Regions from separate parts of the Veillonella sp. CHU594 genome, predicted to be linked through region 2. Evidence: a T-box and tRNA genes for the amino acid it is inferred to sense, from the RefSeq annotation. Region 2 holds a T-box; the other holds one or more tRNA genes.
What was found. A T-box is a leader RNA that pairs with one kind of tRNA and senses whether it is charged. The one in region 2 lies ahead of EO111_RS01290 (valine--tRNA ligase), so its partner is inferred to be a tRNA-Val.
Positions count from the first base shown of each region.

Region 1: it has a tRNA-Val gene. The T-box ahead of EO111_RS01290 (valine--tRNA ligase) is inferred to sense a tRNA for this amino acid. The anticodon was not compared.

Region 1 covers NZ_RQVB01000008.1:3,897-8,308, reverse strand. Annotated here, with positions in the region: gene EO111_RS06045 (nicotinate-nucleotide--dimethylbenzimidazole phosphoribosyltransferase) at 1-935, shown strand, start outside; tRNA gene EO111_RS06040 (tRNA-Gly) at 1,179-1,253, shown strand; tRNA gene EO111_RS06035 (tRNA-Asn) at 1,264-1,339, shown strand; tRNA gene EO111_RS06030 (tRNA-Lys) at 1,367-1,442, shown strand; tRNA gene EO111_RS06025 (tRNA-Glu) at 1,453-1,527, shown strand; tRNA gene EO111_RS06020 (tRNA-Val) at 1,531-1,606, shown strand; gene EO111_RS06015 (LPO_1073/Vpar_1526 family protein) at 1,741-3,114, shown strand; gene EO111_RS06010 (Crp/Fnr family transcriptional regulator) at 3,265-3,975, opposite strand; gene hcp (hydroxylamine reductase) at 4,230-4,412, shown strand, end outside.
Region 2 covers NZ_RQVB01000002.1:181,417-185,828, reverse strand. Annotated here, with positions in the region: gene EO111_RS01305 (asparaginase) at 1-496, shown strand, start outside; gene EO111_RS01300 (adenosylcobinamide amidohydrolase) at 570-1,304, opposite strand; gene yfbR (5'-deoxynucleotidase) at 1,407-2,000, shown strand; T-box leader at 2,199-2,409, shown strand; gene EO111_RS01290 (valine--tRNA ligase) at 2,533-4,412, shown strand, end outside.

The DNA.
Region 1 (4,412 bases), on a different contig from region 2:
TTCTGAAAGAGGAAAAACCTAACAATCTTCGTCATGCTGTTGTTATCGTAGGAGCTGATATCGCTGTAGATGGACCACAAAACCAAACTCATGGTGTAGAAAGTTTGAAAGCTATGGAACGGTTAGCCTCTGGACATTCTGCTACCCACGGAGCAGCGAAGAAAATTGGCGCTCCTGTGTTCTTAGTGGATGCAGGCTTAGAATTAGATACAAGTCACATCGAAGGTGTGCGTCAACATAAATTAGCCAAAGGATCTAAATTTTTCCGCATGCATGCCGCATTGACACCTGACATCGTGGAACAAGGTTTGGAAGTAGGTTTTGCCTTAGCTGATGAATTGAGTGATAAGGGCTACCAAACGATAGCTATCGGTACTGTCGGTGAAAGAAGCTTACTTTCAGCGTTGGCAGTCACAGCAGGAATCACAGGATATCCCATGGCAGAGTTGTTGGTAGAGAATAATTGCACTTTGAGTATTCAAGAAAAGGCAAAACAGTTGACCGCCAGTTTGGCAGAACACGATTTGCCGAGCCAAGACGGCGTGCATGTATTAGCCACCGTAGGCTCTCCAGACGTGGTGGTCTTAACAGGACTTATCCTGGGGGCGGCAAGCCATCGTATGGCAGTGGTCTTCGACACGGCGGAAACAGGAGCAGCCGTACTAGCTGCAAAATGTATTAACGAAGCAATCATGGATTACGTGTTCCCATCTGTTCATACAGGGGAACCAGTGCAAGCAGCACAAATGAAATACTTGGGAATCAAGCCACATCTGTTCTATGGATTTGAAATGGATGAAGCCTTAGGATCCACCATGGGGCTATCCGTCCTTGATGCGGGTATGCATATGTTAAATGATATGAAAACATTCGGCGAAGCTAGCGTAAATGTAGCCGTCGATGGACCAGGCTCTAAGCGTCAGGACGGACGGTAATCCACATTTATACTGTTACAGTACAAAATATAATTAAGGTTGTAGCGAGATATACTACTATATTTTGCTACAACTTTTTTATGTAAATTACCTACATAACTCTTCCTGTGTACTCATCATAGGGCAAGTTGGTAGGTGATTCTCGAGTACAAAAATATTTGTTAAAAATATGTTGACAACTATCCAAATTTTTTGGTATTATAAATGAGCAGTCGCAAGAAAGAAAACTAGGATTGCATACATGCGGAAATAGCTCAGCGGTAGAGCACCGCCTTGCCAAGGCGGGGGTCGCGAGTTCGAATCTCGTTTTCCGCTCCAGTTTGTTCATTCCTCGATAGCTCAGCAGGTAGAGCAATCGGCTGTTAACCGATCGGTCGTAGGTTCGAGTCCTACTCGAGGAGCCAACTTACTTTCGGTTAGTATACTATCATGACCCACTAGCTCAGTTGGCAGAGCACCTGACTTTTAATCAGGGTGTCCCGCGTTCGAGTCGCGGGTGGGTCACCACTTACAACATGGCCCGTTGGTCAAGCGGTTAAGACACCGCCCTTTCACGGCGGTATCGGGGGTTCGATTCCCCCACGGGTCACCATATGGACGATTAGCTCAGCTGGGAGAGCGCCTGCCTTACAAGCAGGATGTCGGCAGTTCGATCCTGTCATCGTCCACCACGCTAGGAACTACCTAAGGGTAGTTCCTTTTTTATAGGTAAAAGTATGAATAGTACTTTTAAAGATACACATAAATCGGTATAATAAGGATAGTAAAGACAGATAACATTGCAGTATAACTAGGAGGATTTTCTATGGATGGATTAATAGAACTTTCATTGCGATATGGACCATATGTGGTTATTTTAGGAGTGATTTGTCTATTTCTTTTATGTTGCTACTTCTTATTTCGGGATAAGAAAGGAAGTACTAGCAACAAAATAGTGGATTCGCTATCATATGATGATCCTTATGAACACCAAAGAAGGACATTTCAAAATCCCTATGCTCTTCGAGACGAAGAACTATCCGTAGATCCTGTGGAAGATGATTTTGTAGAAGGTATAGTCTCAGAAGAATTAGTCCGTGCTGTGAAAGAACAACCGCCGGAAGAAGCAGAAGATGCGACTAGAATTATGCCAAAAGTAACGGAACGTATGATTACCGAGACGATAGAGGCTCAACCAGAGGCGTCTATTAAACTAGCTGTAAAAGAGCAAACATTACTAGATAAAGCGGTAGCTCAATATAAATCTGCATTCGGTATTTTAAATCCTGAATCTGAAGAAAAGGTTACTGAGATTACAGAAGCCATATTGGCGCAATTAGATACTAAATCAGAGGAAGAAACTACGCATTTATTTGAAAATATAGCGTTACAAGAAAGTTTATTACATGTACAAAAGGCGTATGTAGCGAATTCTACTGAGTGGATGAAAGAAATCCTCTTAGAAACTTTCAAAGATGTGGTGGAACAACCTCAATCTAGCACATTATATTTGGTAGCTGTTGATGCATTGAAGAGTTTAGTACATTTACAAGTGGGACATTTGCAAGCATTAGCTATCTCATTGATCATACAATATTCTAAAAATTCTAATAACTATTCAGTAGAAAATTTCCGCCATTATATGGAAAAGTATATTGAACCATTCATGAGCGATTTGCCACGAAAAGAAGATATGTATCAGCAATTAGAATATTTGCGTTGTATCTCTTTTGGGGAAACCTTGTCATTCCAACAAATTATGAGAAATTCCTATCCTCTTGTATTTGATTACCGTGGATTTAGCCATGAAGAATTAGCTTTCATAGTACAAGATACGCCAGTGAAGATGCCTATTGTCGTAGAAAGTATTAACTCTTCATTATTGAAATTGATGGCTGTGGATGAATATATGTTGCCTAGCTTATTCAAGCGAGCTGGACTCACAGATATTAGTATCCAAAATGGGTTAACTCGTCTTGCTTTTGGTAAGGCTGTTGATTGGGATAGTACATCGTTTGATGAAGTATTGGAACGTATCTCTCCATTATTAGTGGATTTTAGTCATATTTATGATCGAGCACCGCTTAGTCGCTTGCATCTCACTTTGCTAGGTATTTATTTGGGCAGTGCTATGGTACGTGCTACTATTCACGAACAATTTGATGTATCTCCTTGGTTTGATACTTCTGGACGACACTAGAAATAAAATTGAATACAATAATCCCCTACACTTCCGGACGAAAGCATCGGATGCGGTAGGGGATTTTATGTTAATAGATGCAGAATTTACGTAGGAGAAGTGTCAGTTTAGAAGGAAAAAAGGACGCTGCTAAGGCAGCATCCTTTTATATTAAAATGAAAAATCTTCGATGGTTTCAATATCCACTAACTCTACTTCTTTGCCGTGGAATTGGATAATCCGTTCGTCTTGTAAACGTCCCAGTTCGCGACTGAGTGCAGTGCGGCTTACGTTGAGGACATCTGCCATTTCTTGCCGATTGTGTGGCAAGGTGAGGATGTTCTTTTTTTGCACTCGGTGAAGGTCCATAAAGTAGGCAAAAATTTTCTCGCGCATCCCTTTGAGAGATAGATAATGTACTTTGCGGGTCAGTTGCATAGCCTTTTCGGATAGGTCGTGCATGAGGTTCGTGAGCAATTGGATTTGGCAAGTTTGACAGTCCGGAAATGCTTTGGTGAAAGTCTCAATCGGTAAAAACAAAACGATCGCATCTTTTGTGGCTTCAATCGTAGCAGGCCACAGAGGATGGTTACTAAAGAGCAAGGCTTCTCCGAACATAGAGGACGGCTCTAGCTCCGTTACGATAGTTCGTTGTCCTAACATGTTTTCTCGCGTTAACAAAGCACGACCTTCTAATAAGATGCCAATGCCTTCCATAGGATCACCGGCGATGGCGATGAAGGAGTTTTTCTTGAAACTTTGCACCTTCACATTTGCATGGGATAAAAAAAGTGATAAATTTTCTGGTGTAATATGTGCACATAAGGGGGATTGTTGAATCGTATTCATGTATGTTTCTAATGTAGGATGTAATGTCGACATAGGACCTCCGTTAAATTAGAGAGTATACTTTATTTCTGTACTTTCATTATAGCATGAATAAAAGTATAGGGAAAACTATATAAAATGTAGCCAAGGATACGTTTTTTCTGCTTTCAGTATACTATACTAAATGCATAGATAACAAGATAATGCTATGCACTCCTGTTGTAGGATGGTTGTGTATAGAAACGATATCTAAAACAAAGTATGTTGTAGGAAACATGTTTATGGGCAAAGTTCCCAAGGAGGTTATTATGAGTATGTTCTGTTTCCAATGTGAACAAACAGCGCAACCAAATGGTTGTACAGTACAAGGTGTATGTGGTAAAACAGCACCGGTTGCAAATTTACAAGACGAATTAACAGCGGCGTTGATCGGTTTAGCTCGTGCAATGCAAGCTACAGAAGTAACGTTAGAAAACGTACAATTGTTAAAA
Region 2 (4,412 bases):
CGCTAGAGAAGTAGCAAAATTACATACCACCGATGTGGCTACCTTTGGAAATACCCAATTAGGCCATATGGGGTGTATACAAAATGGAAAGGCTTATTTTTACTATACTCCATGTCGTAAGCATACAAGTGACAGCGAATTTATTTTGCGTGAAGAAGTGGAATTGCCACAAGTGGGAATTGTGAATCTCTATGGAGGTATGGATACAGAAATACTAACTATGGTAGCAAGTCGATCACAAGGGTTAATTGTGGGTGGTTTTGGGCATGGCACATTGCCACAGGCTGTACGAGATACGCTCAAAAAAATTACCATTCCCAAAGTACGATCATCTCGCATTGGAAATGGTATTGTGTCCAGTAATTCATCAGATGTAAAAGAAGGCTTTATCGTTAGCGATTCCTTGTCACCTGTGAAAGCTAGAATTCTTTTGATGTTGGCTTTACAACAAGAACGAAGTCGAGAAGATTTAGAGAACTTATTTGCACTCTATTAAGGCATCTCTTGTTCTGCTATGCATTCTATAGAGGTCTAGGTTAACGAAATGGTAGCAAATAAGTCCATAAAATTTACAGATCCAAGGTAGCTGTGTTTTCTAATGCTTTTTCTATAGCACTTCGCACGGCTTTAGCTAAGGTGTCACCAAATTGGGAGAAGGTTCCTGTATCTGTCAGGAGCGCTCCATTTGGATCGATGGTCATGATGACGCCATCTGTGGATGTACCAGTGGCAGGCTGATTAGATAGAACGCTAGTGATTCCTATAGATTGAAGTGCCACTGTTTTGGCTTCGGTAATTGTGAGAAGTGATTTTGTAAGTGCTCCATCAGTAAGTGCACAATTAGTAAAGACTAAGAGATTGATGGTGCCTCCAGCGTGAAAAACTCCATCTTTTTCGTAGTATGTGTAGCCATCGCCTGCTCGATGCGCTGTTTTTTCAACACCGGCGGTGGCAATGACTTCTACGATGATAGTTCCTTCTTGGTAACATACATAGGCATGTCGATTCATAGAGGCACTAGTCAATAAGGCTGTACAAAAATGGATGGGTAAGTCTAATTGAACGCACTCTTTTGCTAAATAGTCAGAGGTAGAACCACCAGGTAATTCACTTTCATTATTGACGAAAAAAGTTAATTGCTGATTGCGTACTGCCATGACATGGTGCAGGCCACCGTTGAAAGGGCTCGTGCTGATGGCATAATAGGGCATATCATAGGTCACGGTAATGGCTGAACTATGGATATCCACGTAGCCACCACTACGTAGTGTAGTAGGAACCTTGTATTGATTGTAATTGGGCATATATCCTCCTAGTAAGTAACATGTTATTTTATATAGTTATAGTACCATAAAAAGAACTAGGATAGTATAATAGATTATATAATCATTGAGGAGGAGTCTATCATGGAAGAGAGTCATTTTTTTGCGCTATTGCAGCGTCTGAAATATATTCAACGCTGGAGCTTAATGCGCAATACAGAAGTAGAAAACTTACAAGGCCATAGTTTGGAAACAGCTATGATTGCGCACCAATTAGGCGTGTTACGGAATACCTATTTTGATGGGGCTGTAGATGTGAACCGATTAGCGGTATTGGCTATGTATCACGATGTGAGTGAAGTTTTTACAGGAGATATGCCGACACCGGTAAAATATTTTAATCCTAAGTTGCGTGCCCTCTATGGGGAAGTAGAACAGTTGGCAAATGAAACTTTGTGGCATACATTACCAGAAGAGGTTCAACCGTGCTATGAGGAGGCTTTATTAGGTAGCTCTGATGAATATGCAGTCTTAATTAAAGCAGCAGATACGATGTCAGCATTTATGAAATGCGTCACAGAAAAAGCTGCGGGTAATGATGAATTTAATGCAGCCTATGACAGTATTTATAAACGTTTGCAGGATATGAATTTACCAGAGGTGAATTTATTTTTGAAAGTGTATGTTCCGAGCTTGACGAAGTCTTTAGATGAAATGAATGTGTCTTTTGCAAAGTAAGAGTGTACTTATTACTTTTCATGTATGCAAAGGACATGTTACCTATATGAGTACAACTATAGAGGCTTTAAAGGTGTCTAAAAAGAACCCTGGGATTGTTATTAAGGGGAACCTGTACTATCTCTAGAAAATATAGAGGGTTTATAGTTTGTCATATTGACGTCATTACATACTTTCACGTATACTAATATTATATAGATAATGACTAAGAAGAGGAAAAATCTTTTGAACGCATCACAGAGAGCATTGGGTTGGTGGAACAATGTATGTAATAGAAAGAGGGTAGCCTCGGAGTTGGCATGGTGAACTAAAGTAAGTATGCCCGCTGATCAGCGTTAACGATAATGAGTGATTGCTACGGCAATAATCTAGGTGGTACCGCGGAAGTATAGACCCTTTCGTCCTAATGGACGAAGGGGTCTTTTTGTATATAGAAAGAATATCTATCATTTTTGCGACTTTGCAAGTTTACCATAGAAATATGCTAATTGAAGGGTAGGAATGTAAAGATATATTTGAACTAGGAGGACATATGAAGGAATATAAAAATCTCACAACTTACAATCCAAAAGAGATTGAACAACAATGGTATACATATTGGGAAGAGAAAGGGTACTTTCATGAGGAAGTGGACACAAATAAAGAGCCTTTCAGCATTGTGTTACCGCCACCAAATGTAACAGGTCAATTGCACATGGGTCATGCCCTTGATAACACCTTGCAAGATATTTTGATTCGTACGAAACGTATGCAAGGCTACAACGTGTTGTGGATGCCTGGTACAGACCATGCAGGGATTGCAACGCAAGTAAAAGTAGAAGAAAATATCATGAAAACAGAGGGGAAATCTCGTCATGATTTAGGTCGTGAAGAGTTCTTGAAACGTGTATGGGAGTGGAAACAAGAGTACGGTAGCACCATCGTAAAACAAATCCGTAGTTTAGGTGCTTCTTGTGACTGGACGAGAGAGCGTTTTACCTTGGATGAAGGTTACCATGAAGCAGTATTAAAAGTATTCGTAGAGTTATACGAAAAAGGTTTAATCTATCGTGGAGAACGCATCACTAACTGGTGCCCTAATTGTTTGACAGCTTTATCCGATATCGAAGTAGAACACGAAGATGAAAATGGTCATTTATGGCATATTAAATATCCTGTGATCGGGGAAGAAGATGTATTTTTAACAGTAGCTACCACACGCCCTGAAACGATGTTTGGTGACGTAGCCGTAGCGGTGAACCCTAACGACGAGCGCTATGCCCATTTAGTAGGCAAAGAATTATTGCTTCCATTCGTGAATCGGCATATCCCAATCATTGCTGATGAATACGTAGATCAATCTTTCGGTACTGGTTGCGTAAAAATCACTCCAGCTCATGACCCTAATGACTTTGAAATGGGACAACGCCATAACTTAGAAAGTATCGTGGTGATGAACCCAGATGGCACCATGAATGCAGGAGCAGGTCACTTTGTGAACATGCCTCGTGAATTAGCGCGTAAACAAGTAGTAGCAGAACTTGAGGCTCAAGGTTTATTAGAAAAAGTGGAAGAACATGGGCATAGTGTAGGTCATTGTTCTCGTTGTAACACGACAGTAGAACCTATGGTGTCGAAACAGTGGTTCGTATCTATGGAGCCATTGGCAAAACCTGCCTTAGAAGTGGTACGTGATAAATCTATTGAATTTGTACCAGAACGTTTTACTAAAACATATACCAACTGGTTAGAGTCTATTCGTGATTGGTGTATTTCTCGTCAATTGTGGTGGGGACATCGTATCCCAGCGTGGTACTGTCAAGATTGTGGGGAAACGATTGTAACGACAGAAACATTGACAGAATGTCCACATTGCCATGGCAAAGTAGAACAAGATCCAGACGTACTAGATACATGGTTCAGCTCCGCTTTATGGCCATTTGCCACAATGGGTTGGCCTGACAATACAGAGGAAGTGAAACATTGGTATCCAACTAGCGTCATGGTAACAGGGTATGACATTATCTTCTTCTGGGTAGCTCGTATGATTTTTATGGGCTTAGAATTTAAAGAAGAAATTCCTTTCAAACACGTATTCATTCATGGCCTAGTACGTGATAGCCAAGGTCGCAAAATGAGTAAATCCTTGGGCAATGGTATCAATCCATTAGAAGTGATCGAAGAATACGGTGCCGATGCGTTGCGCTTTACCTTGGTAACAGGCAATACACCGGGGAACGATATGCGTTTTTACATGGAACGTGTGGAAGCAAACCGTAATTTCGCTAATAAAATTTGGAATGCATCCAAATTTGTGTTGATGAACTTAGAAGGCTTTGATGAAAGTTTTGTACCAAGCGCAGAAGACTACACATTGGCAGATAAATGGATTCTAGAAGAATACAATAAAACAGTCACAAACATTACGAATAA